3 regions of the Mixta sp. BE291 genome follow, and region 1 is predicted to be linked to each of the others. Evidence: predicted binding sites of a transcription regulator. Region 1 holds the regulator's gene; each other region holds the start of a gene.
The links. Region 1 encodes LexA, which represses DNA repair genes until DNA is damaged. Its sites were predicted from a motif close to TNCTGTATGTACATACAGNA; they were not measured.
Positions count from the first base shown of each region.

Region 2: a site for LexA is predicted at 8,468-8,487, ahead of J2X14_RS03280 (metal-dependent hydrolase). Genes of this name have one in related genera too.
Region 3: a site for LexA is predicted at 3,504-3,523, ahead of umuD (translesion error-prone DNA polymerase V autoproteolytic subunit). Genes of this name have one in related genera too.

Region 1 covers NZ_JAVDXN010000008.1:118,277-128,313, reverse strand. The annotation lists gene malK (maltose/maltodextrin ABC transporter ATP-binding protein MalK) at 1-661, shown strand, start outside; gene J2X14_RS17525 (maltoporin) at 675-1,985, shown strand; gene malM (maltose operon protein MalM) at 2,081-3,031, shown strand; gene ubiC (chorismate lyase) at 3,324-3,851, shown strand; gene ubiA (4-hydroxybenzoate octaprenyltransferase) at 3,844-4,734, shown strand; gene plsB (glycerol-3-phosphate 1-O-acyltransferase PlsB) at 4,806-7,229, opposite strand; gene J2X14_RS17500 (diacylglycerol kinase) at 7,358-7,726, shown strand; gene lexA (transcriptional repressor LexA) at 7,832-8,440, shown strand; gene dinF (MATE family efflux transporter DinF) at 8,542-9,864, shown strand.
Region 2 covers NZ_JAVDXN010000001.1:675,177-685,213, forward strand. The annotation lists gene nadE (NAD(+) synthase) at 363-1,190, opposite strand; gene J2X14_RS03260 (multidrug effflux MFS transporter) at 1,313-2,503, opposite strand; gene osmE (osmotically-inducible lipoprotein OsmE) at 2,783-3,118, shown strand; gene katE (catalase HPII) at 3,803-6,067, opposite strand; gene J2X14_RS03275 (L-cystine transporter) at 6,292-7,683, opposite strand; gene J2X14_RS03280 (metal-dependent hydrolase) at 7,873-8,448, opposite strand; gene kduD (2-dehydro-3-deoxy-D-gluconate 5-dehydrogenase KduD) at 8,573-9,334, opposite strand; gene kduI (5-dehydro-4-deoxy-D-glucuronate isomerase) at 9,357-10,037, opposite strand, start outside.
Region 3 covers NZ_JAVDXN010000011.1:39,990-50,026, reverse strand. The annotation lists gene J2X14_RS19040 (hypothetical protein) at 1-363, opposite strand, end outside; gene J2X14_RS19035 (hypothetical protein) at 649-1,053, opposite strand; gene J2X14_RS19030 (conjugation system SOS inhibitor PsiB family protein) at 1,050-1,592, opposite strand; gene J2X14_RS19025 (DUF905 family protein) at 1,658-1,888, opposite strand; gene J2X14_RS19020 (single-stranded DNA-binding protein) at 1,948-2,478, opposite strand; gene umuD (translesion error-prone DNA polymerase V autoproteolytic subunit) at 3,544-3,984, shown strand; gene umuC (translesion error-prone DNA polymerase V subunit UmuC) at 3,986-5,257, shown strand; gene J2X14_RS19005 (plasmid partitioning/stability family protein) at 5,411-5,830, opposite strand; gene J2X14_RS19000 (plasmid segregation protein ParM) at 5,823-6,800, opposite strand; gene J2X14_RS18995 (hypothetical protein) at 7,648-7,839, shown strand; gene J2X14_RS18990 (hypothetical protein) at 7,964-8,353, opposite strand; gene J2X14_RS18985 (hypothetical protein) at 9,271-9,558, opposite strand; gene J2X14_RS18980 (hypothetical protein) at 9,773-10,037, opposite strand, start outside.

The DNA.
Region 1 (10,037 bases):
CGAGCCGCTTTCTAACCTTGATGCCGCGCTACGCGTACAGATGCGTATCGAAATCTCCCGTCTGCATAAGCGCCTGAAGCGCACCATGATTTACGTCACCCATGACCAGGTGGAAGCGATGACGCTGGCGGACAAAATCGTGGTGCTGGAAGGTGGGCATATCGCACAGGTCGGCAAGCCGCTGGAGCTGTATCACTACCCGGCCAACCGTTTTGTCGCCGGTTTTATCGGCTCGCCAAAAATGAATTTCCTGCCGGTAAAAGTCACCGCTACCGCCATCGATCAGGTGCAGGTTGAGCTGCCTAACCGCCAACAAATCTGGCTGCCGGTAGACAGCACCGACGTGCCGGTCGGCGCCAATATGTCGCTGGGCATTCGCCCGGAACACCTGCTGCCCAGCGAAGTGGCGGACGTCACGCTACAGGGCACGGTGCAGGTGGTCGAGCAGCTCGGTCAGGAAACGCAAATCCATATCCAAATTCCTGCGCTGCGTCAGAACCTGGTTTACCGCCAGAACGACGTGGTGCTGGTTGAAGAAGGTGCCCAATACGCCATCGGACTGCCGCCACAGCGTTGCCATCTGTTTCGCGAGGATGGACGCGCCTGCCGTCGGTTACACAGCGAACCCGGCGTAGAAGCACACATAACAGTAAAATCATAACAGGAGAACAGCGATGTTAACGCGCTCTAAGTACCCTCTGGCCGTGGCAGTGGCCCTCGCAGTTGTCGCACCGCACGCCAGCGCGGTGGATTTCAAAGGTTACGCCCGTTCCGGCATCGGCTGGACCGGCAGCGGCGGTGAGCAGCAGTGCTTCCAGGCGACCGGCGCTAACTCTAAATACCGTCTTGGCAACGAATGTGACACCTATGCGGAAATTCAGCTGGGCCAGGAAGTGTGGAAAGAGGGCGAGAAAAGCTTCTATGTCGATACCATGATCGGCTATGGCGTATCGCAGGAAAATGACTTTGAAACCACGGATCCTGCGGTACGTCAGATGAACGTCGTGGGTAAAAACCTGTTTGATGCGCTGCCGGGCGCCAATATCTGGGCCGGTAAGCGTTACTACAAGCGCCATGACGTCCATATGATCGACTTCTACTACTGGGACGTTTCTGGTCCTGGCGGCGGTATCGAAGATATCGATCTTGGCTTTGGTAAGCTGTCACTGGCAGCCACCCGCAGCACAGAGGCTGGCGGTTCGGAAGCATTTATCAATGGCAGTACGCGTGAGAAAAACCGCGCCAACGATATTTTCGACGTGCGTATCGGCGGTATGGAAGTGAACCCCGGCGGCTCGCTGGAGCTGGGCTTTGACTACGGCAGCGCCAACGATACCGACGACTATCGTGCAACAAACGAAGATGCCTCAGATAATGGCTGGATGGCGACCCTTGAGCACACCCAGACCTTCTACGGCACCAGCCTGAACAAATTTGTTGTGCAGTACGCGACCGATGCGATGACCCAGAACCGCAACGGCCGCCCGGGCACCGCTGAGAGCAACAACGGCTCAATGATCCGCGTCATCGACCACGGCGCGATTGATTTCAATGACACCTGGAGCCTGATGTATGTGGGCATGTATCAGGACGTGGATCGCGATAACAACAACGGCACCACCTGGTACACCGTGGGCGTTCGTCCAATGTACAAATGGACGCCGATCATGAGCACCTTGCTGGAAGCGGGCTATGACAACGTTAAGTCTCAGCGCACCGGCGATCGCAACAGCCAGTATAAAGTCACCCTGGCCCAACAGTGGCAGGCAGGCAACAGCATTTGGTCACGTCCGGCCATTCGCGTGTTCGCGACCTATGCCAAGTGGGATGAGAAATGGGGCTACTCCTCCGATAATACGAATAACGACAACTATGTTGCTGGCGTGGCCAATAACACCGCCTTCAGCGATACCAGCGCCCGTACCTTTAGTCGTGGCGACAGTGATGAAGTCTCCTTCGGTATTCAGATGGAAGCCTGGTGGTAATAAGACAATCTGACAGGGCATAGTCAGCCCTGCGTCCTGCCTTAGCCCGCCTCCCTATTGCCTGAGAGAGGCGGGTTTCTCTTGAGGATAAAAAAATGAAAAAACATCTGCTCGCGCTCTGCCTGTTTCCAGTCCTGAGCTTTACCGTGCTGCCTGCCTTCGCCGCCAGCACCAGCCTTAATCCGCAGAATGTCGCCACTGCGCCATCCATCGCCCCGGACAAGCTACAGCGCCTCTCCTGGCTGCCGCTGGCGCCGCCGGTGAGTCAGGATATTGTGCTGAACACCAGTTCGGCCAGCCTGAATGAAGGCGATATCAGCGGCCCGGTAGCCACCATTGCGCTACCCGCCGATCAGGGATCGCTGGAAGTCACGCTCGCCAGCATCATGAAAGATCAACGCGTCTATGCGCCAAACGTGTTGGTATTGGATAGCCAGCTACAGCCTGCCGCCTTTTTCCCCAGCAGCTACTTTACCTATCAAAAGCCGGGCATTGTCGCCACTAACCGGCTGGAAGGCACCATGAAGCTGACGCCGGTGCTGGGACAAAAACAGATCTACCTGCTGATTTACACCACCACGCGCGATCTGGCGCAAACTTCCACCATGATCAATCCGGCCAAACTCTATGCGGAAGGGGCCAACAATGCCATTCCTGACGTGCCGGATCCGGTGGTGCAGCATAGCAATAGCGGCACGCTCTCATTGAAAGTGAAGAGCGAGCAGAACAGCGGCAACATTATGATTGGTAAGCTGTTCGGTTCTGGCGAATCGAAGCCGGTGGTGGTGGGCAGCACCAGCGCCGCCACGGCATCGGCGCAGCCAATGGTTAACGCACCCGCTCCGGCACCGATGGCTGCGCCCGCGCCTGCCGCGAAGGCTGAGCCGATGCTGAATGACACCGAAAAATATTTTAACGATGGCATTCGTAAAGCTGCGAAAGCAGGCGATATCGATAAAGCGTTGAAGCTGATGAACGAGGCGGAACGCCTTGGCTCGAAATCGGCGCGCGCAACATTTATCAGCAGTGTGAAAGGCAAGGGATAACATCCCCATATTGTTGATCTTGCTGGACGATTGGTGCGCCACTGGCGCACCCTTTTTTTAATGTGCTTTCTACTGCAAGGAAGTATCTTTCCCCGGCATCGTCCGCCGTGCTGAATATTTGATTCCCTACTTTGGTTATGAATACGCTGGCGCATACCCTTTGAGAGCTGAACCGATCATGCCTCCAGGCATAAACCGCAGCAAGCTTGCCCGTTGAATTTCTTCTGCGTTGCGTGTTCTGCGCAAGGCTCTGCGCTACACTATGGCACCTGTTTTTTACCGGAGATGCCGTATGTCCGATAACGCGCTTTCCATGCTGCGCGCCATTGCCTGGCTTCCCGCCTCATCGCCTGCATTGTCAGCCTCTTTGCTCGACTGGCTGCTGGAAGAAGATTCAATGACGAAGCGCTTTGAGCGCCACTGCCAAAAAGTGACCGTAGAGCCGCAGTTTGAAGGCTTCGTCAGCGCTGACGATATCGCTGAAGAATTACCGTTTCTGCCGCTGGAACCGCGCTACTGGCTGCGTGAGATCATCTTATTGGGCGATGGCGTTCCCTGGCTGGCGGGGCGTACGGTGGTGCCGGAATCAACGCTGGACGGGCCGGAAAAGATGCTGAGTCAGCTGGGCACGCGTCCGCTGGGACGTTATCTTTTTTCTTCCTCTACGCTCACGCGTGATTTTATCGACCCAGGCATCTCTGATGCGCTGTGGGGGCGTCGCTCACGCCTGCGTTTATCGGGCAAACCGCTGTTATTAACCGAACTGTTTTTACCCGCTGCACCGCTTTATCAAAGCCCGTCTGGAGAACCAAGTGAGTGATTTAGAAAAAACACTGACGCGCAATAAGCTGCAGGCTTACAGCCGACTGATGCGTATCGATAAACCGATCGGTTCGCTGTTGCTGCTGTGGCCGACGTTATGGGCGCTGTGGCTGGCAGGCGAAGCCGTGCCGCCGCTGCAGGTGCTGATTGTGTTTGTGCTGGGCGTGTTTTTTATGCGGGCAGCCGGTTGTGTGGTAAACGATTTTGCCGATCGTAAAATTGACGGGCACGTAAAACGTACGCAGACAAGGCCGTTAGCCAGCGGTATGGTCAGCGAGAAAGAGGCAAAGGTGCTGTTTGTGGCGCTGGTGCTGATCTCATTCGCGCTGGTGCTGACGATGAACGCCATCACCATCTGGCTCTCATTCGGCGGGCTGGCGCTGGCGTGGGTCTATCCGTTTATGAAGCGCTATACCCATTTGCCGCAGGTGGTTCTGGGTGCCGCCTTCGGCTGGGCTATTCCGATGGGATGGGCGGCAGTAAGCGGTCACGTACCGCTGAACGGCTGGCTGCTGTTTTTCGCCAATATCTGCTGGACGGTGGCTTACGATACGCAGTACGCCATGGTCGACAGGGATGACGATGTGAAAATCGGCGTGAAATCCACTGCCATTCTGTTTGGCCGCTTTGATAAGCTGATTATTGGACTGTTGCAGCTGGCGACACTGCTGCTGCTGGTGATCGTGGGCCAGCGCATGGCGCTGGACGGCGCGTTTTACTGGTCGTTGCTGATAGCCGCCGCGCTGTTTGTTCATCAGCAGAAACTGATTGCCGATCGTCAGCGCGATCGCTGTTTTCAGGCCTTCCTCAACAATAACTATGTTGGGCTGGTTATTTTTATTGGCATTGCGCTGAATATGCCGCCCTTTAGCCAGTGGTAGCCAACCGACGTAGCCAGAAACAAAAAGCGGGCGCCATTGGCGCCCGCTCTGTTTTACGCTGCGATACGCCTTTAACCAGGCGTAACGGCATTTTCAATCGTCTGACGCACATCGCTGGTGATCAGTTCAGCCAGCATATGATAGGTGTTCTGCGTCTGCTCCAGCGCGGCATCGCCGGTGTCACTGATATAGCCTTCGTCACGTAACGTCAGCACCAGCGTTGAGAACACCGCTTTGTCGAAAAACTCCGGCGCGTTAATACCGTGCAGCACCGACAGACGCTGAGCCAGCGTGCGGCTCTCTTTCTCCAGTGAACCACGGTTAATTGCCGGATTCGCGCTAAGAATAGAGAACGTAATCGCGTAGCGCTGCAGCGTTTCACGCATACCTGCAGCCAGCAGCTGCAACGTGCGGAAACGCACCGCGTTCAGGCGCATCATATCGTTCTCAATGGTAATCAGCTGCTGGCGCGCCAGCTCGGCGACCAGCTGTTGCAGCAGCTGCGGCAGCTCTTCTTTATCCCAACGCAGGAACAGTTCGCTTTTCAGCAGCGGATAAAGCACCGATACCTGACGCAGCAGCTCGGCGGCGGAGATTTCACGGTGCTGCTGTACGATTGCGGCAATCAGCGACGGCATAACCAGCATGTGATGCACATTATTGCGATAGTAAGTCATCAGCACCGCCTGTTCGCGCGGCAGGATAATGATATCGCCAATAGTGTCTTTTTCCGTCTCGAACTTGTTCATGTTCAGCGCATGTTCCAGCAGCGCTTCCGGCGTCATATTTGGCACGGTCGCATCTGAGGAATAGGGCACGTTACGCAGCAAGTCGAGATAGCACTCCAGCTGCTCAATCAGCTGTTCGCGGGTAAGTGAGCGCTGACGCGAAGCGAGCAATGCGGTAACGCACAGGTTCATAGCGTTGGCGGCACCGGCGTTGTTGATCCGCACCATGATCTGCTGGGCGATATCGTTCACCGCCGGCGTCAGCCACTGCGGACGCTGCGCCACGATCGGATCGATCGAGTCACGCCATTCCGGCACCTGCTTGTTAAGGTAATTTACCAGCGGCAGTGGCTCGCCAAAGTTTACGTAGCCCTGACCCAGATTGCGCAGCTTGCTCAAACCACGCAGCATTTGCAGAAAGCTCTCTTTCTCTTTCGCCGCGCCGCGTAGCTCTTTCGCGTAAGTGCCCACTTCCATGACATGTTCATAGCCGATATAAACCGGCACCACGGTAATAGGACGGTTACCGCCGCGCAGCATCGCCTGAATCGTCATCGACAGCGTACCGGTTTTCGGATCGAGCAGACGACCGGTGCGTGAGCGCCCGCCCTCAACAAAATACTCAACCGAATAACCGCGGCTGAACAGCTCACCCAGATATTCGCGGAATACCGTAGAGTAGAGTTTGTTGCCTTTAAAGGTACGGCGAATAAAGAATGCGCCGAGGCGACGGAAAATCGGCCCGGCCGGCCAGAAGTTAAGGTTGATGCCCGCAGCGATATGCGGCGGCACCAGACCCTGATGATAAAGCACGTAAGAGAGCAGCAGATAATCCATATGGCTGCGGTGGCAGGGCACATAAACCAGCCCGTGACCATCCAGCGCCAGCTGACGAATGCGTTCGCCGCCGCTGACATTAATGCCCTGATAGATTTTGCTCCATGTCCAGCCAATCACGCGGTCGGTCAGGCGGATCATTTCGTAGGAAAAGTCTGCGGCGACCTCTTCCATCAGCTCAATGGCATTCTGCTGCGCTTTTTCCTGCGAGATTTTCTTGCTGCGCGCTTCGTCTTCTACCGCTTTCGCAATGGCTTTCGACTGCAGCAGCTTATTAAACAGATCGTGGCGCACCGGCAAACGCGGACCAACAGCGGCCAGGCGTTGACGGGCGAAGTGAATCCGCGCCACACGCGCCAGTTTCTGCGCAATGGTTTTATCGGTGCCGTGTTCGGTAGCCATACGACGCAGGGAGACCATCGGCGAGAAGCGGACAAAGCTATCGCGACCCAGCCACAGCACGGCAAAAAATTTCTGTATACCGTTCAGCTCACGCAGGTGAGGGGTTTGTTCGCCCTGTACCTCGCGTCCCGGCGCGCGGCCAAACATCACCGAAACCGGCACCATCTGCACATCTAACTCGGGGTTGTTGCGGTGCAAATCGAGGTAATCGTGAAACAGCTTCACCGATTCCTGATTCGGCACAAAATAGGGGAACACGCGCGGACCGTCATGAATAAAGACGTGACGCGGCAGCAGAGCGCCATCTATCTCCAGCGGCTCAAGCGGATCGGGCAGATCGTGCAAGCGACACTGGGTGCGCAGCGCAAGGAGATCGGCCTTTGAATCATAAGGCAATACATACATAATGGGGCGCGACGTATCGAGTCCCAGTTCTGCTACCGGATCGCCCGGAATTGCCTTACTCTTAACCAAAAATGTAAGTGGTAAATTCAGTAACTTATAATAAAGTTTACGCCAACCTGACATAGACAACATGAAGCCTCTTGTTAGCAAAGCGCCGCAAGCATACCAGAAAGCGCATTGAAGATCTGTGGTGTTGCATTTAGTGCTGCACCCTGACATTGACGTTAAACATTGCAAAGGGTTCCCTGAAGATGGCAAATAACGTAACGGGCCTGATCCGCATCATTAAAGCGGCCGGATACTCCTGGAAAGGCCTGCGGGCGGCCTGGCAACATGAAGCGGCGTTTCGCCAGGAAGCGGTTCTGGCGCTGGTGGCGATCGCGATCGCCTGCTGGCTTGATGTCGATGCCATCACGCGTGTGTTACTGATAGGCTCGGTATTTCTCATTATTATTGTCGAGATCCTTAACAGCGCTATCGAAGCGGTGGTTGACCGTATCGGCAGCGAGTTTCATCCGCTGGCGGGACGGGCCAAAGATATGGGATCCGCCGCGGTGTTGCTCAGCATCATACTGGCGCTTTTTGTGTGGGTAACCCTGCTATGGTCATATTTACGATAGCCTTTCCAGAATAGATAAAGAGTTGTTTTTTACACAGCATTTGGTTTCCATTCCACCAATACCTGTATATACTCACAGCGACTGTATAAACAACCAGGGGGCGGGATGAAAACCTTAACGGCTCGGCAGCAGCAGGTTTATGACCTGATTCGCGATCACATTAATCAGACAGGTATGCCGCCAACGCGTGCGGAAATCGCCGCCCAGTTAGGCTTTCGCTCCCCTAACGCCGCAGAGGAACATCTGAAAGCGCTGGCACGTAAAGGCGTGATTGAGATGGTGTCCGGTGCTTCACGCGGGATTCGCCTGATGGCGGAAGAAGAAAACGGCCTGCCGTTGATTGGCCGCGTCGCCGCCGGTGAGCCGCTGCTGGCGCAGGAACATATTGAAAGCCGCTTCCAGGTTGATCCTAATCTGTTCAAGCCTCACGCAGACTTCCTGCTGCGCGTCAGCGGCATGTCGATGAAAGATATCGGTATTGTGGATGGCGACCTGCTGGCGGTGCATAAAACGCAGGATGTGCGTAACGGCCAGGTAGTCGTAGCGCGCATTGATGACGAAGTGACCGTTAAGCGCCTGAAGCGTCAGGGCAATACCGTGCAGCTGCTGCCGGAAAACCATGATTTCCAGCCGATTGTGGTCGATCTGCAACAGCAGACGCTGACAATCGAAGGTCTGGCCGTTGGCGTTATTCGTAACGGCGACTGGCTGTAATGACTTCGTGGCGGCCTGCTGGCCGTCACGTATTTCCCCTGCTATTTTTCTTCCGGCGATAACCGCTGTGGCCTGTCGCCATATTCTTGCTGCGGATTGCCATGCACTTCTTCTCTGCGACTGATAAAAATCTCTGGCGGCTGGCGCTGCCCATGATCCTCTCAAACATTACCGTGCCGCTGCTGGGCCTGGTGGACACTGCCGTTATTGGTCACCTGGACAGCCCCGTCTATCTGGGCGGCGTCGCGGTAGGCGCCACCGCGACCAGCTTTCTGTTTATGCTGCTGCTTTTCCTGCGTATGAGCACTACCGGGCTCACCGCGCAGGCGTTTGGCGCAGGCGATAAGCAGGCGCTGGCGCGCGCGCTGGTACAACCCTTATGCATCGCCCTGGTTGCCGGTATCGCCTTTATCCTGTTGCGTGAGCCGCTTAGCGCTCTGGCCGCGCAGGCGGTGGGCGGCAGCCCGGCAGTGCTGGAACAGGCGCAGCGCTTTATCCACATCCGCTGGCTTAGCGCCCCCGCGACGCTGGCTAATTTGGTGATACTCGGTTGGCTGCTGGGCGTGCAGTATGCGCGTGCTCCGTTCATCTTGTTGATCGTCGGTAATCTGGTCAATATCCTGCTCGACCTGTGGTTTGTTATCGGCCTTGGCTGGGGCGTGGCGGGCGCAGCGGCGGCAACCGCCATTGCTGAAACCGTTTCGCTGCTGGTCGGGCTGGGGCTGGTATGGCATGTGTTACGCCTGCGTCAGATAACCTTTACGCATCTAAAACAGGGTCTGAAGGGCAATATGCGCCGGTTACTGCGCTTGAACCGCGACATTATGCTGCGTTCGCTGCTGCTACAGCTCTGCTTCGCCTCTGTCACGATTTTAGGCGCGCGCATGGGCAGCGAGATCGTAGCGGTAAATGCGGTGCTGCTGATGTTCCTGACTTTTACCGCTTATGCGCTGGATGGCTTTGCCTATGCGGTTGAGGCGGTTTCCGGCGAGGCCTTTGGCGTCGGCGATGAGGCGAAGCTGCGCCGGGTCTGGTTTGCCGCCTGTCGGCAGGCGGGACTGGTCGCGCTGCTGTTCGCCGTAGGCTATGGGCTTTGGGGCAGGGATGTCGTTACGCTGCTGACTTCCTTGCCGCAGCTACAGGCGCTGGCGGATCGCTATCTGCCGTGGCAGATGCTGTTACCTGTGGTCGGCGTCTGGTGCTATTTGCTGGATGGCATGTTTATTGGCGCAACACGCGGCCGTGAAATGCGCAACAGTATGGCGCTGGCGGCGTTGGGGTTTGGCATCACACTATTCACCGTGCCGCAGCTGGGAAATCATGGTTTATGGCTGGCCGTTACCGTTTTCCTGCTGTTGCGCGGGCTGACGCTGGGATGGGTATGGCATCGTTATCAGCAGCGGGGCACCTGGTTTACGCTTTGACACATTTGTTACCGTTACGCTTATTAGCTGAATTGGCTGGGTTTTCAGCATGCTTCAGGGTTATTGAGGCGATTTTTTAGTTCATATTCCTGTGTTTCAGAGCAAATTCGCCCGTTTCTACTATTATTAAAAGTGTCAAACACAGGGAATCAGCGCTTTTTATTGTTGTGAGA
Region 2 (10,037 bases), on a different contig from region 1:
GCGGGCTGGAGTTAACCACCCAGTCAGTTTTTCGGGCTGGTGCTGAAAAAATGCTGCGCATAAAAGCCCACTTACGGGCTTGAAATCTCACAGGACGGTCATGCGGCAGCACCTTTATTGCCAGTTTAATCTGACGACTTCAACATACAAGCGGACAGGTTTTGCTGGGCGTAACGGTAAAGCGGGCGCGCTATACAACGTTACGCTGATGTTAGGAAAAGGCTGAATGCGGCGGGAAAGGAGGTAAGGCAAGGTAGAGAGAAAGCGAGCGGGCTACACGCGGCAGCCTGCTCGGTATGCGCCGAAGATTTCCTGCGATGGAGGCCGAGCGGGCCGCACGCGGCAGCCAGCTCACGGGGCGTTTATTTTTTCCAGTAATCGTCAAAAACAGTGACCGGCAGGCGGCGCTTGTGCTCGGTTTTTTGATACCAGTTCTCAATGATTTTCGCTGCGGACTCGTCGATCTGCTGACCTTCAAGGTAGGCATCAATCTGACCGTAGCTGACGCCCAGCGCCACTTCATCCAGCAGGCCCGGACGATCGTCTTCCAGATCCGCCGTCGGGTGTTTCAGATAGAGATGCTGCGGGCAACCCAACGCTTTCAGCAGCATTTTGCCCTGGCCTTTGGTGAGGCGGTGCAGCGGGTTAATATCGGTGCCGCCGTCGCCATACTTGGTGAAGAAACCGGTGACCGCTTCTGCCGCGTGGTCAGTGCCGACAACCAGGCCTTTGGTCATTCCGGCGATGCTGTATTGCGCTTTCATCCGTTCACGCGCTTTTTCATTGCCGCGCATAAAGTCGCTCAGCTTAATGCCTGCCTCTTTCAGCGCACGCTCGCTGGCCAGCACCGCCTCTTTGATATTGACCACCAGCGTACGATCGGGCTGGATGAAATCGAGCGCATCCAGGCAATCTTTTTCATCTGCTTGCACGCCATGCGGCAGACGTACGGCAATAAACTGGTACTCGCTGTCGCCGGTTTCTTCGCGCAGTTCGCTCATCGCCAGCTGGCTCAATTTACCGCAGAGCGTCGAATCCTGACCGCCGCTGATGCCCAGCACCAGGGTTTTTAAAAAAGGATGGGCTTTCAGATAGGATTTCAGAAAATCAACGCTGGTACGGATCTCCTGGTGGGCATCGATGGTCGGCTTGACATCCAGCGCCTTAATTATTTCCTGCTGCAGTGACATAAACCACTCCTTAAATCAGTAGCCTGATGGCTTGTTGCGAATGCGTATCTGGTTAAAGCTAACGTGCATCAGGCAAAACAACAAGCGGGTTTGCGCCTGAGGAGGACTCAGGCGCGGTTAATTCAGACAGTTTGCGGTTTTTTCGCCAGCAGCAGAAAGGTCACGATCGCCAGCAGGTAGCAGCCGAAAATGGTTAAGGTCATGGTGAGCACCGAGGTGCCGCCCAGGCCGGTAACCGGTACGCTGATCGCGCCGAGGGTAAACATAGTGACGCCGATCACCGCCGAGGCGCTGCCCGCCCGTTTGCCCTGGCTCTGCATCGCCAGCGAGGCGGCGGTAACCGAGATCACGCCGTTGCTGGCAACGCTAAAGAACAGCGCAACCAGCACCAGCGGCAGCGCAGCGCCGCTAACACCGGTTAACACCAGTGTGGCGGAGGCGACAAACGCCAGCGTCAGGCCGCCTTTCAGCACGCGATATTCTCCCCACAATGGGCAGAGGCGGGCGCTGGTTTGCGAGGCGATAATCAACCCCAAGCCGTTCAGCGCAAAGCAGAAGCTGAACGCCTGCGGCGACAGGCCATAGATCTGCTGCAGCACAAACGGTGACGCGCCGATATAGGCGAACATACCGGACATCATAAATCCCTGGGTCAGGCAAAAGCCCATAAAGGGACGATGGGTAACCACTTTACCCAACGCCCCCCAGGCGGAGAGCAGCGAGCCGTGGCTACGATTCTCAGGCGGCAAGGTTTCATGCAGCTTAGCGCGTGACATGATTAGCAGCAGCAGGGCGATCAGCGCCAGCACCATAAACAGCCCGCGCCAGTCGAGGAACGCCATCAGCGCGCCGCCCATCACCGGCGCGGCAATCGGCGCGAGACCGTTAACCAGCATCAGCATGGCGAAAAAGCGCGTTAAATCGTGGCCGCTATACATATCGCGGGCGATGGCGCGTGACAGCACCGCGCCGCCAGCGCCAGCCAGCCCTTCAAACAGCCGCGCCAGCAGCAGCTGATTGATGTTTTGCGCCAGCGCGCAGCCTACCGAAGCGATAATCAACAAAATCAGCGACAGCGTGAGCGGCCGCAGGCGGCCCATTTTATCGCTGAGCGGGCCAAACAGCAGCTGACCGAAGCCCAGCCCAAGCAGGCCTGCGGTCAGGCTTAGTTGCGCGGTTGCGGTTGGCGTATTGAGATCCTGCGCCAGGTCAGGCAGCGCCGGTAGATAAAGATCGATGCAAAGCGGCCCCAGCGCCGCCAGTAAGCCAAGGCTTATGGCGTAGCCCACAGGACTGCGATGAGCGGTTGTCATGGTGTGGTCTCCCTGTCAAAAAATAAGTGGCTCGATGAGCATTAATCGCGCAGGCCTCTGCGGGCTGCATCCTGGCAGCGGGCGCAGGCGGCGCGATTATACGAGTTTGTCGGCGCTTTCCCCACGGTTTCACGCTGCAATCATTACGTGACTCAACGAACCACGCACCCGGTTAATCAGACATCGGCTGAAAACCGATAAATCTGCGCCATAAATTTGATAAATCAGCAGTTATGTTCCAGGCTTACTTCACATGGACAATCAATGAGGAACATTAAGATGAAAAAACTCACAGGATTTATCGGTGCTGCAGTGGCTTTAGCGGTGTTGTCTGGTTGTACCGCTTACGATCGCGCTGAAAGTTTCGTGACTCAGCCTGTAGTGAAGGATGTGAAAAAAGGGATGACGCGTGACCAGGTTCGTCAGATTGCGGGCCCGGCCTCTACGGAAATCACCATGGCGCACGCGCGCGGCACTTGCCAGACTTATGTGCTGGGCGAGCGTGACGGCAAGGCGCAGACCTATTTCGTCAGCTATAACGATACCGGTCGCGTAATGAACTACGGTTTCCAGAGCTGTAAAGAGTACGATACCGATCCGCAGGTTAATCAGTAAAACCTGACCAAAATTAACGGAGGCGGCCTGAGAAGGCCGCCTCCGCTGCTTCTGCTCCCCGAACGCCCACCATACGCCGCCTCTCACACCACCATTTACATACCCTCTCACGCTTAATCACTCCGCACACCCGTTCGCTGCATTCAGTAAACAGAATTTCCGCGTGGCAACCCAAGCCTCAAAGTTAAAGGGTTCTTTTCACACACGACACCGAACTTAAGGCGAAGGGAGCCCAAGCCTCAGCGTTGGAAGATACTTTTCACAAACGACACCGAACTTGAGGTAAGGGGTAGGGAACCTAAGCCTCAAAGTTAAAGGGTGCTTTTCACAGACGACACCGAACGTAAGGGGAAGGATGAAACCCGAGCCTCAGATTTGAAAGGTTCTTTTCACAGACGACACCGAACGCAAGGGGAAGGGAACCCGAGCCTCAGATTTGAAAGGTTCTTTTCACAGACGACACCGAATTTAAGGCGAAGGGAACCCAGGCAGAAGAGTAAAGCGTCCCGCGCCAGGGATGGCGCGGGCCGAGCTGTCAGGGATGACGTTGTTTACGTCTTTACGATCTGCCTGGGTTCCCTGAGCAGAAACCGTACCAGCAGACAAGGAGCCATCCCAGCAGACGAGAAGCCATCTCAGCAAAACCAGCAAAATAGCGGCGGGTAAGCGCCCGCCGCACGACCATCACGCCGGCACGCTAAGCGCCTTCTGACTACGCGACCAAATACGGTGCGCGCCAAGGAAAGCGATAAACTCGCTCATCAGCACGCCTTCCGCTTTCACATCCTCTACCAGACCCTCTTCCGGCTCCTCGTCGCCGAGGCCGAACTGCGCTTTAAAACGTCGCGCATCGCCGCTCAGGCCGATCACCTTCAGATGCTTATAAGCTTCCAGCAAATAATAACGCGCATCGCCGCTCAACAGCAGCGCATCAATATTGCCGTCCGGCACAATCACCGCATCAACCGTCACCGAAGGCAGGCCGCTAAAGGTACCGTCAATCGGCAGGCTTGAGCCATCATCGGCACGAACCTGACCCATATGCGACGCCAGCAGTTTGCCATGAACGCCATGCGCTTTAAGCTCCTGCAGAATCGCCAGCACATCGGCGGCTTTTACGCCGTCGCTCAGCAGCAGCGCTACCTGACGGCCTTTAATATTACCGTTCGGGATCGCGTACAGGCTCAGGCTGACATCTTTCCTCAGACCGTTAACATCTTTCGGCGGCACGGTATGCAGCTTCTCATCCGACAGCGCGATACCGAGATTCTGCGCCACGCCGTGCGCCAGCGAAACATCGATATGCAGCAGATGATCCACCACGCGCTCGCGAATATAGGCGCGTGCGACCTTGCCCAGCTCAAAAGAGAACGCTTCAATAATATGCTGCTGCTCAATCGGCGTCTGGCTCAGCCAGAACAGACGCGGCTGGGAATAATATTCGCCGAACGACGGGCTGCGCTCGCGCACTTTATGCCCTTCAATGCGCTCCTGGTAACTTTCAAAACCGCCACGGCGCGGCTGCGGCGGCGTTTCACGCGGCCAGTTATCGTTGATGGAGTTCGGCTCATAGTTCGCAGGGTTGGTATCGATATCCATGCGATGCATGCCCTGACGCTGGAAATTATGATACGGGCAGACCGGACGGTTAATCGGAATTTCATGGAAATTCGGGCCGCCAAGGCGGCTGATTTGCGTATCGGTATAGGAAAAAAGGCGGCCCTGCAACAGCGGATCGTTGGTAAAATCGAGTCCCGGCACAATATGGCCCGGATGGAAGGCAACCTGCTCGGTTTCGGCAAAAAAGTTATCCGGATTGCGGTTCAGCACCATTTTACCGATCAGCTCAACCGGCACCAGCTCTTCAGGAATCAGCTTCGTGGCATCCAGCAGATCGAAATCAAACTTAAACTCATCCGCTTCCGGGATCAGCTGCACACCCAGCTCATATTCCGGGTAATCGCCCGCTTCAATCGCTTCCCACAGATCGCGACGATGGAAATCAGGATCGCGTCCGGTCAGCTTTTGCGCCTCATCCCACAGCAGCGACGCTTTGCCTGCTACCGGCTTCCAGTGAAAACGCACAAAGGTCGCTTTGCCTTCGGCATTAATCATGCGGAACGTATGAATGCCAAAGCCTTCCATAGTGCGATAGCTACGCGGAATGCCGCGGTCGGACATCGCCCACATCACGTTATGCAGCGTTTCCGGCTGTAGCGACACATAATCCCAGAAAGTGTCATGGGCGCTTTGCCCCTGCGGAATTTCATTATGAGGTTCGGGTTTCACCGCATGAACAAAGTCCGGGAATTTGTGCGCATCCTGAATAAAGAACACCGGCGTATTGTTGCCGACCAGATCAAACACGCCTTCCTGCGTATAAAATTTGGTGGCGAAGCCGCGAATATCACGCACGGTATCGGCCGAACCGGCGCTGCCCTGAACCGTAGAGAAGCGGACAAAAACCGGCGTCACCTGCTCAGGGTCGCGCAGAAAATCCGCTTTGGTTACGTCAGTCATGGCGCGATAGGGCTGAAAATAGCCGTGCGCCGCCGAGCCGCGCGCATGCACGATACGCTCGGGAATGCGTTCATGGTCAAAATGCGTGATTTTTTCACGCATGATGAAATCTTCCAACAGCGTCGGACCGCGCGTACCCGCCTTCAGTGAATTTTGATCGTTGGCGATGCGCGTGCCCTGATTGGTGGTCAGCGGGAAGTTTTCGCCACCTTTACGGTGCGCCTCCAGCTGATCGAGTTTGGCGTTACGCGTGGCGGGCGCTTTCAGACTGCCCGGCGCGGTGGGCTGTTTACCTGGCGGCGTCGGTTCGGCTGAAGGCTGATGCGAACCATCTGCGGGGGCTAAAGAGTCCAGACCTGGCTTGGCGGATTCAGGACCTGTAGCCGGTGCGCTGTGGCTCAGTTCCTTATTATCAGTTTCTTTCGACATTAGCATTGCTCCTGTTGATGTCGTTCAAGGCTCCATTAACTATAGAACAGCACGTTAGGTACGCCTGGATTTTCCAGGGTTTTGTGTTATAGCGCGTGGAAAACGGCGAAGAGAAAGCGATAACAAGCAAAGCGGGTCGGAAAAAAATAAAGGCCGGAGAATCCGGCCTTTAGGTGATGAACAGCCTGGCGCGCGGGCGCAGGCTACTTTTCGGGCGTCAACGATTAACGATGCGCCAGTTCGCTCTGTTCATCACTGTTAAGCAATTTTTTGTCGGTCTGACGCAGCCAGTGGCTGGTAAGGGAACCGGCGGTCATGGAGCCATTGACGTTAAGCGCCGTACGGCCCATATCGATCAGCGGCTCGATGGAGATCAGCAGGGCAACCAGCGTCACCGGCAGGCCCATCGCGGGCAGCACCATCAGCGCGGCAAAGGTGGCGCCGCCGCCTACGCCCGCCACACCGGCTGAGCTAAGGGTGACGATACCAACCAGCGTGGCAATCCATACCGGATCCAGCGGGTTAATGCCCATGGTTGGCGCAACCATCACTGCCAGCATGGTCGGGTAGAGACCGGCGCAGCCGTTCTGACCAATCGTGGCGCCAAACGAGGCGGAGAAACTGGCGATGGATTCCGGCACGCCGAGACGCTGGGTCTGCGCTTCCACGTTCAGCGGAATGCTGGCGGCGCTGGAGCGGCTGGTAAAGGCGAAGGTGAGAACCGGCCACACTTTACGGAAAAAGCGCAGCGGATTAATACCGTTAACCGACAGCAGCAGAGCATGAACGGCAAACATTATCGCCAGGCCGAGATACGAGGCCACCACAAAACCGCCAAGCTTGATAATATCCTGCAGGTTGGAGCCAGCGACCACTTTGGTCATCAGCGCCAGCACGCCGTAAGGCGTCAGCTTCATAATCAGGCGTACCAGCTTCATTACCCACAGCTGTAAAACCTCGATCGCCTTCAGCACGCGCTCGCCTTTTTCGCGGTCATCCTTCAGCAGCTGCAGCGCAGCAACGCCAAGGAAAGCGGCAAAAATCACTACGCTGATGATCGAGGTAGGATTCGCACCGGCCAGATCGGCAAACGGGTTTTTTGGAATAAACGACAGCAGCATCTGCGGCGTGCTGAGATCGGCCACTTTACCCGCATAGTTAGACTGAATCGCCGAGAGACGCGCCGTTTCCTGCACGCCCTGCACCAGCCCATCGGCGGTCAGGCCAAACAGGGTAGTGACAAAGACGCCGACCAGCGCGGCGATAGCGGTGGTAAACAGCAGGACGCCAATGGTCAGCACGCTGATTTTACCCAGCGAGGAGGCGTTATGCAGACGCGCCACGGCGCTGAGAATAGAGACAAATACCAGCGGCATCACGATCATCTGCAGCAGCTGAACATAACCGTTGCCGACCACGTTAAACCAGCTGATGGACTCTTTCAGTACCGCCGCGTTTTCGCCGTAGATCATCTGCAGCGCCAGACCAAACAGCACGCCGATCACCAGACCAACCAATACCTTTTTCGACAGACTCCAGCCCTGGCGACCCAGCCGGGATAACACCACCAGCAGGACGATAAACGTCAAAACATTCAAAATAAGTGGAACGTTCATTTTTTTCTCCATGAGATTACCCCACCGCCGCGTTAACGCGCAGCCTGTGGGGCAGGAAGAAGTGTTTTTATCAGCGCAGTGTGTTGCGCAATGGGCGGCATGGTATCAGGTCAGCAGCTGACGCCATTAGATCCGAATGGAATGGGTTATAACTTTTTGTCAGATTTTGTATGCAAAGCCAGCAATTGGCTACTTTAATAAACGATCAATGCCGTTTTGCACCCCGTCCATGATGCGCGCAGGCCAGCCGTCGGCACCAAAATGGGGCATACCGGGCGGAAACCACAGGGCGCCCGCAACCAGCGTCAAACAGAACAGACGTTCCAGCTGATTGCCCGAGTTGGGGCGCAGGATCGGCAGGCGAAAGCGCCAGCGGCACGGCCACAGCAGCGGTACACCGGCGGGCGTCAGCATATCGGCAGCGATATGGCTGAGATAACCCAACACCATGCCGTGCATGGCATCGCTGGGCAGCGGCGAGCCGTGCGGCAGGTTAAACTGCAGCAGCGTAACGCCGCCGAGCACCGCCAGCAAACTGTGCGTAAAGCCGCGATGACCAAACGCGCGCGCAATAGGCTGCGAAATCCAGCGAAACCGCTGACCAAGCGTAGAGCGGGGATGATCGATATCAGGCAGCAGGCAGGTCAGCAGAACCGCCGGAATAATGTGCCACCAGTCGCCGTTAGCCAGCTCTGGCGTCAGCTCAGCGCGTTTAGCAAAAATAGCGCTGGCGATGGCGAAAATAACGTGGCCTTCGGCCGTCATGGAGATAACCTGGATACATAACTGTCAATGCATCCAGTATAGGGGATTTATCCAGTAGAAGGGAAGTTGTGACGCTGTAACCAAAAGTGAACAGCGGACGAGGCCAGGCCCCGTCCGCTTAGCGTTAGCGTGCCAGCCAGCCGCCATCAACCGCCAGCGTATAGCCGTTGACATAATCCGAGGCGGCGGAGGCGAGAAACACCACCGGGCCCATCATATCGTCAGGTATGCCCCAGCGTCCCGCCGGAATACGCCCCAGAATCTCCTGGCTGCGATCTTCATCTTTGCGCAGCTGCTCGGTGTTGTTGGTCGCCATATAGCCGGGCGCAATGGCGTTCACGTTAATGTTATGCGCCGCCCATTCGTTGGCCATCAAACGCGTCAGACCCATTACCGCGCTCTTGGAGGCGGTATAGGAAGGCACGCGGATGCCGCCCTGGAAAGAGAGCATCGAGGCGATATTGATGATTTTCCCGCCGTTGCCCTGGCTGATAAACTGACGCGCTACCGCCTGCGACATAAAGAATACCGTTTTGCTGTTGATATTCATGACGTCGTCCCAGTTCTGTTCGCTGAACTCAATCGCATCCTGACGGCGGATAATACCCGCGTTGTTGACCAGAATATCGATGCGTCCGAAAGCGGCCACTGCCTGTTCCACCACCTGCGCGATGCAGCTGCTGTCCATCAGATCGGCATTGATATTGATAAAGCGGCGACCGGTAGCTTCCACCAGCGCTGGCGTATCGTCCGCACCCGCGTGGTTAACGCCGACAATATCGCAGCCCGCCTGCGCCAGCCCCACAGCCATTCCCTGGCCCAGACCGGTATTACAGCCGGTAATCAGCGCCACTTTTCCTTCGAGATTAAATGCATTCAGTATCATGTTCTGCTTCCTGTAATCGCCGTTAACGCAGTTCGCTGACTTTGACGTGATCCATATCGTCAAAGACCTGATTTTCACCCACCATGCCCCAGATAAAGGTATAGCGTTTGGTGCCGACGCCGGCGTGAATCGACCAGCTTGGCGAGATCACTGCCTGTTCGTTATGTACCAGCAGATGACGCGTCTCCTGCGGCTGGCCCATCATATGAAACACGGCGGTTTCCTCATCCATATCGAAGTAAAAATAGACTTCCATCCGGCGTTCATGGGTATGGCAGGGCATGGTATTCCACAGGCTGCCTTCTTCCAGTTTGGTCAGGCCCATAGTGAGCTGACAGGTAGGCAACACATCCGGCACGATGAATTTATTGATGGTGCGGCGGTTGCCGGTGGCGGCGTCGCCAAGCGTGGTGGGCGATGCCTCTTCCAGAGTGATTTTTTTGTCGGGATAGCGCGTATGGGCCGGAGCGCTGTTGTAATAAAACTTAGCGGGCTGGCTGGCATCCACGCTTTTAAACACCACTGACTGCGCGCCCATGCCCACATAAAGCGCCTGCTGGTTGCCGATCTCCCAGGCTTTGCCATCCACCTCAATCAGGCCCGGCCCGCCAATATTGATCACGCCGAGTTCACGCCGCTCAAGGAAATAGCTGACGCCCAGCTGTTTTCCCACTTCGCTGCCAATGGTGACGCTTTCACCTAC
Region 3 (10,037 bases), on a different contig from region 1:
TTTCGTTTTTTCTCTTTTTTCAAACGGTTGCGCCGCCCAGTCAAGAAAATCCCTGAAGGGTATAGTATCCTTTTCAATGTTATCGGTATTAATGGTAGGCAGCCCAACATAGCTCCCTCCCATATCGATCCAGAATCGAACATAGCTTTTATCATCAGCTACTTGCATAGGAAAATGGGAGGGATTCCATTTATCCGTGACCCTGGCGCCGTCCTTGAATTGCCAGTAAAGTACCTCTGTTTTGTACGTATCGAAGAACGTGAAGGTCGCATATTTAAAAAACATGTCGGTAGAGTGCTTTGAACATCCACTCATTAGCAAGCCTGACAGTAATACCAGGGTAAGCAATGCTTTATTTTTCATAATTTCCCTCAGAATCAAAACACTGTTCATCGACCATCGGCAGGAAATCTTTAATATGGGTAATCAACTACCTGATTGATCCTCATGCGTGTGTTCATCCGCAGGTTTACCGTTCTTCAGGGGAATACTGGATATTTTCACTGTATTATCAGCAATCTGCTGAGCGGTTAGCTCAGCAGAAGTTATGAATGTCGCAGCAAAGCTAAAATGATGTGACGTCGTGTCGGCTGACCGTAAGATCATTCCTGACGTCACATCACCGTAATTGCTATTTAAAAAGCAGCATCACCATGCGCGCTGGTGCCAGACCCACGTCATATCAAGCAGATCGTTAACCCGTACGCCACGGCGGCGCCAGCATGAAAACCATCTCCGGTATGTGCTGACTGTCTGTCTGGCCAGCGCCGTTTCTGCCTCGCAGATTAGCCTCTCCTGCGCCTCTGCCTGACGCAGCATGGCCTGCGCAGAACGCCCGGGCGTCGCTTCTCCGGGCCGCAGGGCTGTGTCAGACAGACCTGGCGCCGGGAGCGTCGGCGCGGGGCTGACATCACCGTTATCAGCTTTACCTGAATTCACAACCGGCGCGAACGTATGTACAGAACATCGCGCCACGTCGTACAGATGACAACGTTTTTGCGTCTGCGGGTAAACAGGTGGAACCATTAATGGCGTCATCATTACTGTACTCATACGCATCCCCCTTTTCTGCCCAGCACCGCCACGATTTCCGCCGGCGTGATACCCGCTGACACCATTTCCTCTATGCGCATCAGCAGCCGGCCGATGGTTTCCGGCTCAAACCGTTCGGTGTTCAGTACGTACAGCCCGGTGTGATCGGGATTTATCCAGATAAGCCCGTGCCAGAACGGAGACTCGTTGCCCGGGCTCAGGATATCGAGCGTGACGTGACGGTTTTTCCGGTGCGTCAGGCGCAGGTGAACCGGGAACACCCCGCCCCACTCCTCCCGGCACTCGCAGTCAGTGAGCCAGCAGTCACTGAGCGGTAAGGCATGGAGCACGGCGCCGCACAGCCGGCGGCGGAACTCCTCGCCGCGTGCGCTGTAGGCATCAAAATCGCCCGGCGAAAAGGCGTACAGCCGTTGCAGCGTCACGCTCTCATCGCGCGTCATCTCACTGCCGCTGCAGCTGCGGAAACCGACCGACCTGCGGCCGTAGTACGCGGGGGTCTTGCCGTTACGGATTTTTTCTTTAGACTGGATAGCTGACATACCTGATTCCTCACAGATGATGATTGTCCGGCCCTGCGGAGGTGCAACTCCGGCAGGGCACCTTCTTAATGCGCTTTTGTGCCGTTCAGCTCGATATAAAGTCCGAGCCAGAACCCGGCCTCCGGCTCAACATTGAATGCCTGCCAGAGCATATTTCCCCCTCTGCTGCGTACGACCAGACGAAAGTGCGTGCCCTGATCGTCTTCAATCGTGACGTTGTTGTATGTGCGGGCAACGGCCTCTGCCTGCTCCCGGGTAAAGGGTCCGTTGGGAAGTAATGGTGTGTGACTGGTCATGGTATTCTCCGGTAGTGCGCCTGCCCTGCAGCCGCAGGTCAGCGGCGCTGCGGCCAACTCTAGAACGGGATGTCATCGTCAAAATCTGCCGGCGGGTGGTTGCCCTGCGGCGGTGCCTGGGGGTCAGGCTGCGGCTGTGCCGCACCGCGTCCGCCCCGGTTCCCTTTGCCACCATTACCTGACGCTGCCGGCGGCTGCTGAGGCTGGCCGCTGAACTGCTGTCCGGTCTGTTCGCCGCCGCCGCGCCCGCCCAGCATCTGCATGGTGCCCCCGACGTTCACCACCACTTCCGTGGTGTAGCGGTCCTGCCCACTCTGGTCCTGCCATTTCCGTGTCTGCAGTGCGCCTTCGATGTACACCTGAGCGCCTTTACGCAGAAACTCACCGGCCACTTCAGCCAGCTTTCCGAACAGCACCACGCGATGCCATTCCGTTTTTTCTCTGGTTTCCCCGGTCTGCTTGTCGCGCCAGGATTCAGAGGTGGCCAGCGTGATGTTCGCGACCGCACCGCCGTTTGGCATGTAGCGCACCTCGGGGTCCTGCCCCAGATTGCCGACCAGAATGACCTTATTGACGCCCCGTGAAGCCATAACATTTCTCCTCATGTAATTGGTTTTTTAACCACGTCACCCGTTGAGTTTCGGGAGCCGCGGTGTTGACGTTTTGTGGAAATCGGCTGGTTTTTTCCTCCGGTATTCACTTCACCCGTTTGAGATCCTTCGCCGCGAGGGCGTAAACCAGCGCGGGTGACGGCAGGCGTCCGGGGCGACGGGGAAATTTATTTCTGGTCTAACGAAGTGGCCGGAAAAAAATTTTCACGGCGTTCATTTCACCCTGGACGACCACGGCGCCTGTGCTTGTCTCAGCCCCGGCGAAAGGACTTAAACCGGTGAACGGCGTCGGAAAAGCACAGCACGATGCAGCAGCAACGGCGGCTGAGCGGCAGCGAAACGGCGTTGCGCCTCAGAGCGACGGCGGACTCTGGCCGTCGCGGTTCGCGCCAGCCCTGGGGCTGGCTGCAGCCCCTGCTTTGCCCTGCCGTGTCTGTGTTTTGGTCTGTGTTTTGGTCTGTGTTTTTTCTGCGGTTTTGGCCGGCTGCTGTTCAGCCGTCACCGTGCCTGCGTACGCGCCGCGGATGCTGGCAGACGGAAATGAGAAAAGCGGGGTGACAGAGTTTCAGAACAAATTCCCTATGCGACAGCTCCCTGAAAACTAACAGTGATCATACATAACGGGTTTCGCTTAAAAACCCTGCGCCGGCGTTTTCAGAGGAGCGCCAGCACGATTTCTGCTTTCGGCCCTCAGACCCCAGCCGACAGGCCCGGAACGCGTCCCCGGCGGTCCGGCGAAGCTTACCGGCTCTGCCGGTTAGCCGAGTGGGGCTGACGACCCGACAGGGGAGCCGGAGGGGGCCCTTATCCACATCTACGCTGCACATCCGGCGCATAAAGCTGTGGATAAACAGCTGCAGCCCCTGCCCACTGACGCCTGAAAAGCGCTGGTCAATAAATAACCTGCCGTTTCGCTGTAAAACTTTATAAATCAATGATCTTCTTTTTTTGCCATGCAGGTGTGATTCACTGTGTCTTGCACAGCCCTGAAAGCCAGTTAATACTACTGTAAATACATACAGCGTTTTAACAGGGACTTTTGCTATGTTTAACGCCTTTAAGTTGATGCACCCGGCGGACAATCCGCCGCCCAGCTTCAGGCCTCTTTTCCTGGAACGTGTACCCTGCGGGTTTCCCTCTGCCTGCCAGGACTATGCGGAACAGGAACTCGATCTGAACGAATATCTTATAGCCCACCGGGCAAGCACCTTCTTCCTGCGCGCGCAGGGCAACAGCATGCAGGACATCGGCCTTTATGACGGCGACCTGCTTATTGTCGATCGTTCCCTCAGACCAGAGCACGGCGACATTGTCATCGCGGAGCTTTACGGCGAATTCACGGTAAAGCGGCTGCTGCTTTCCCCGAAGGGTCCCGTACTCCAGCCCATGAACCCTGCCTACCCCGTTATCATTCCTGATCCGGATACGCTGGAAATCTTCGGCGTCGTTGTGCATTTCGTTCATACCGCGCGCAGGAGAAACTGACATGTTCGGTTTAATTGACGTGAACAGCTTTTACGCCAGTGCAGAGAAGGTCTTCCGGCCTGACCTGAAAAATGCACCGGTGGCCATCCTGTCGAATAATGACGGCTGCGTGATTGCCCGCAGCAGGGAAGCGAAGAAGTACGTGAAAATGGGCGAGCCGTGGTTTAAAATAAAAAATCAGCAATTCCCCGAAAAAATACATTTCTTTTCAAGCAATTACGCGCTTTACCACTCAATGAGTACCCGGGTCATGTCCTGTATCGAGGAGGTTGTGCCACGCCTGGAGGTCTACTCGGTGGACGAAGGTTTTTGCGACTGCCGTGGTATGGAGATGGCCATGCCCTATGAAGATTTTGGTCGCATGATCCGCAACCATGTCAAAACCTGCACCGGGCTGACGGTCGGCGTCGGGCTGGGCCCGACGAAAACACTGGCAAAGTCAGCGCAGTGGGCCGGGAAGGAATGGTCGCAGTTCGGCGGCGTGCTGGCGCTCACGCCGGGGAATCCGAGGCGGACCGAAAAGCTACTGTCTCGTCAGCCCGTGAGGGAACTCTGGGGCGTGGGCTCCCGGCTTGAAAAGCGCCTGCAGCTGCTTGGCGTGACAACGGCGCTCGATCTGGCGCGCACCTCCCCTACCCTTATCCGTAAAAACTTTGGCGTGGTGCTTGAGCGCACGGTACGTGAACTCAATGGCGAATCCTGCATCCCGATGGAGGATGCACCCCCACCAAAGCAGCAGATAGTGGTCAGCCGCAGCTTTGGCGAGCGCATCACGGAATACGATGCGATGCGTCAGTCAATTTGCGCTTATGCCGAGCGCGTAGCGGAAAAGCTGCGTGAGGACCGCCAGTTCTGTCATCACGTCTCGGTTTTCATCCGTACGTCGCCCTTCGACACCACCCAGGCCGGATACAGCAACACGGCATTCGTAAAGCTGCACATCGGCACGCAGGACACGCGAAACATTACTGAGGCAGCGGTGAAGTCCCTGGACGCTATCTGGCGCCCGGGCTATCGCTATGCGAAAGCCGGCATCATGCTCAGCGAGCTGCGGCCGAACGGCGTGGCGCAGCTGAACCTGTTTGATGATGAGGCGCCGCGTGCCGGCAGTGAAGCACTGATGAGCCTGATGGATTCGATGAACCGCTCCGGGCGCTACAGCATAGGCTTTGCGGGTAAAGGCATTGACCCGGAATGGAAGATGAAGCGGGAAATGCTGAGTCAGGCCTGGACGACGAACTGGAAAGATATACCGGTAGCAAAAGTGCGTTAAGGATGTTTACTGGATATCTGAAGGGATGACTCTCAGTTCATGAAGAGGTAAAAGTTTTCATATTAAGTGTCAGGCTGCCGGACTGCAGTGAAGGAGATTTTCTTTGCGTGCAGCCCGGCGCCTGTTTTAACTATCTGGAAAAAAACAGGCCCATCATTCGTCGTCCGGAAACATCCTGGAGCTGTTTGCGCGGGTATCGGCGACGTTTTTATCTTCCTGATGTACCGGTTTTTCTGCCTGAGCAGAATCTGTCGCACTGGCAGCCGGACCGAGTCTGGTCAGTAATGCCCGTATCACCGAATCGTCCGGCGTGAATGCATCAGGGATCACGCTGCTGATAATACGCTGGATATCCTGCAGCGTAACGTTTTCGGTTGCCAGCTCAGCGATCAGATTGGGGAGCCGGCGATCAATGGACGCCAGTGCGGCACCGGTGAGGAGAAAGGCGCGCATAGCGCGCCCCCGCTCTTTGAGGCGCGTTTCATCCAGCAAATCGACCGCTAACCTGTCCCCGGCCTGCTCATCCGGATACAGGTTAAACGCGATTTTGCGTGGTGAGGATTTTTCAGTCATTCGCGCTGCCTTCCTTCATTTCCAGCATGCCCAGCACCAAATCAAATTGTGGATCGTTGCTCGTGAAAAAGCGATCTGAGGGCACGTTGGTAGCTTTTTTTACAGCATCGGCAATCAGCTTTGCACCGCCGCCTACGCACATTACATGCGTATAGCCGGTAAAACGGTCGAGCGTATCCACCACGCGGTTAGTCAGAATGCGCTCTTTCTCTTCCATCGTGTTCAATACGGCCTGACGCAATTTGGCATCCGGAAGGCGATGTTCAATCCAGGCCTTTTCTTCACGGTGAACGATGATGTTATCTGCCTGAAGAGAACTGATGCGCGTATGCCCGGCGAGTGCGTTTTTAATACCGTTAGTGATAATGGAGACGCCAATTTTAGGATCGCACCAGGTATTCGTAATGCCGGACATTTTGCTCCGAACATGTGAAACGTCCAGGGTGGTACCGCCCAGATCCACAATAAGCAGTGAATCATCGTCCTGCAGTCCGGTCAGGACGTTGAAGCCTGCCGGAATGCTTTCAGGCAGAACAGTGACTTTGTCGATAGTGAAACCCTGCCTGTTTCCCTGCAGAGTAACGTCACGCTTAACGCTTTTTTTCTTGCGGGTAATATTTTCAGTTTTAGGCTGGAAATCAGCATTAAGGTATTCAGACAGCGGTAGCGTCACCACAACATCTATCACCTGTGGTTCTATGCCTGACTGCAGCAGTGCGTGATGAATTGCCACCGTATTAACCTGGCTGTACTGATAACGTGTTTCTGTTGTCACGACTGCATCGGCACTGCCTGGATCAAAGCTGAACTTTTCACCTTCGATTTCATAGTTTGCAGACTGACCATCATCAAACAGATTCAATGACCATTCTGGTTTAAAGCTGTTAGGGCTGATGAAGGTTTTAACCTCCCCATTTTCTTTCCACGCCAGCTTGATGTTAGTAGAGCCGTCGTCAACAAAAATGCGCATCGCAAACCTCACAGAAGTGGTTAAAAGTTAAAGTTCAGCAGAGATTACAACGTATCCTGAAATTGAAATGTATATAACACGAAATGGATAGTACCAGGTATCACCCCCCCTGTAAAGCAAAGATAGCAACTCTTACAACCCAAGTTAATGACATATATATATCACATAGTGACCTTCAAATGAGCGAGATACGAGTTAAGCACCATCTAATCTCTACATACATGACATATAATTAACATATACATATCTTTATCTTTTTTTGTACGAAGCCTAACAGGTAATCACATCAGGCTGTTTTGCTCGTTTCCTGATGAAACGCCGGTAAGCATTTGTCGTCAAAAAAACATACGGCTGGCAAACCTCGCCATCCTGGACAGCACCCCCTTCAGGCTTTTTATAACGCTTAACGGTACTGAGGGTAACATCAGATTCTTCAGCCACGCGCGGATGCTCCCATTACATGCGGCTTCTCCATAATCTCATCTCTAACCTTCTTTATTACCGTCCTATTAGCGCATCCGGTCCGCTGCACCACCCGTAAGGCCTTTATTAAGCAGAGCCTTAGCACTATTACAACAATGGCAACTGTTTAATGGATAAAACGAAGAAAATGGCTGTGAGACTTTTACTGGCAGGTTTAATGTGGCACTGCAGCTGGCGGACGCAGAACAGCACCTTGTTCTGTCAGACAAGCATCTGGCATACAATGAAATTTCGCTCACGCGTACTGGGAATTATATTTCCGATAGCATTACTGGGAGCCATTGTGTTGTTTTCCGGCAAATGACGTATGCTCCGTGTTCTTTATTCTCAATAAGAGCTTGAACGGCTGAAATCAGAGCTGAGAGTGTTACAGGATGAATATGACAGGCTCGCTGCTGAAGGCCCGGACGTTCTGGAAGAAACACGGCAAAAGAATCCCCGCGTATCAAGCGAGTTGCACATTCTTGAACAGGTAAGATACAAAACCGGACGCCTAAAGGCAGATCTCAATTACAAAAAAATCATTGTTGAAAAAGCAACAAAACACGCTCAATAAGCCGCTGCGAGGCGTTTTTTTACGTTGTTCTGCCCCCGTTCGGTAAAATGTCTGTGTTTCCAAAATAAAAATGCCGCTTCAGTAGCGGCATGATAAGCACCTTAAAGTCTCACTCTTATCAATTTCAGTCGTCACGGTAGCGATGGATCAGGTAGCTAGCCACAAGGATTAGCACCACAGCCAGAAACTGATAACCGCCTACACCGTACCACGGCCGTTCGTCGAAAAAGCCCATTTCCCTGGCACGTCCAACCACGCTGCCGAACTGTTCTTTATCTGCAACATAGTTAAGCAACGGGAACGTACCTGCAATGAACCAGGCTGCCAGAACGCCGTTAACCAGCCATGAAGGAAACAGGTCAATAAAATCTGACAGGCCGCCGCTGTGCCATGAAGACCGCCGCGCCATACTGAAAAAGTTATACCAGGATGCTATACAGAACGTCACCCATATAAGCACTGCAAAAACCATCGCCTTGAAAAAATTCACCCCGTCATAAATCGTATCAAGCATGTTGCCACCTCCTTTATCGCCTGAATGTTTAGCAGGGCTTATTAAATCACTTTTTCCCTTATAATTCGCGTTCTAACAATGAGTGATCGTCTCCAGATGTTTTTTATGCCATTCACCGGCCATTGGGTAAAACGCCAATTCAGCTGAACGCGGCGCAGATACGAAAAAAGGCGGGGTGGTCAGCCCCCGCCTTTGTTCAAGTTCCATCAGCCCTTAAGGGCGTCCGGTCAGTTGCTTAACGGCAACGATAATCTGCAATGTAACGTGAATTATCTTCAGCGCTACAAGGATAGTAGCCAGACTTATCACTTCGGCAGCCTCCTGTTATGGAGAGCGCCACACGCCGCAGGTGCTTTTGGGTTACCCCCCTGCGCCGCGTACCAGTAGTTAGCAGGTACAAGCAGCACTCTTTTGGGTGGAAGCAAACCGGACAGCACCACCTGTTTCCGGTCGGGGTAAAACTCTGCGCGTCTAAGCTTTAACCCACTTTTGAGAGGCTGCAACAGCGTAGCGCTGCCAACTGCGACGAGTATAAAGCCGTGCGGCCCAGGCCGCAACGTTGACGGGATCGTCAATCAGCGTTAATATTGAATACAGTTAGCAGGTACAAGCAGCACCGTACCGGCAGTGGTTACCAGCCGCGCCCGGTACAGAAAATTAACTCGGTTTACCAGACCGGGTTTTTTTTCGCCTCAAATATGCCGTTTCCGGCACAAGTCAGATCCTAACCGCTTTCTTTTGACTCAACAATTTTTTTACACCCCATTTTGTCCCCTTTTCTTTTTTTTATGGTATTCAGTAAAACGCCCATTCTGCAGAATCGTCTTTTACTACCGTCGGACACAAAAAAACCGCCTGTGAGGCGGTAGTTTTTGTAAAGCGGGCTCTGAATCCCTGCCATACTTTTAGATAAATCATCAAAGAATATAAAACAGGCAGAAAACGGCACATAATGAAAAAATTACTGTAATTGCCAGTGAATAAGCAACCTTTTTCCTTTCTGAGTCAATAATGCTATTTAACGTTGCTTCCTTGTTTTGTATTACCGACTCCCTGGGTAAATCATGCCAGTTTTTGAACTTTTTCATCTCTTCATATCTGCTAAGAGAGTATCGGATATAAAAATGATGCAACCAGAATAAAATAACCAGGCACAACGGTACCAGTTTGGAAAGGTTATCAAGGACATCGGTTGTTTCAGTCATATATTTACCTCTTTAACGTTCGGATTTTAGCGCTTCAGTTAGCGCCTCGACTGCCCATTTCGGGCACGTTCTGGAGCTGGGCTTGTCCGGATCATTTACCCACGATCTGACCGTTCTGACGGAGCATGGGCGGCGCGTGTACTCGCATATCAGCGTGGCGGCCTTGGCCTGCGTCAGCCCGTTTTCAGCCAGCAGGGCAAGAAACGCGGCTCTGTTATCTGACACAATAAGCACCGTTCTTTATAAATGTCACGCTGACCTTTCCTTTTGTCGGCACTTCCATTACTTCTCGTATTTTCTGACTGATCGCAATTTTTGACGGGCTTAGGCACTCTGGCACGCGGCCAAAAATCAGCCTGAACATGTAATACATAATCGTCAGGCAAATGCACATTGTAGTAATTGTACTGATGGTATAGGCCAGCCCTTCTGGCGTGGCACTTTGGATCTCTTTAATAAAGCCTGCCACTTCAGTTTCA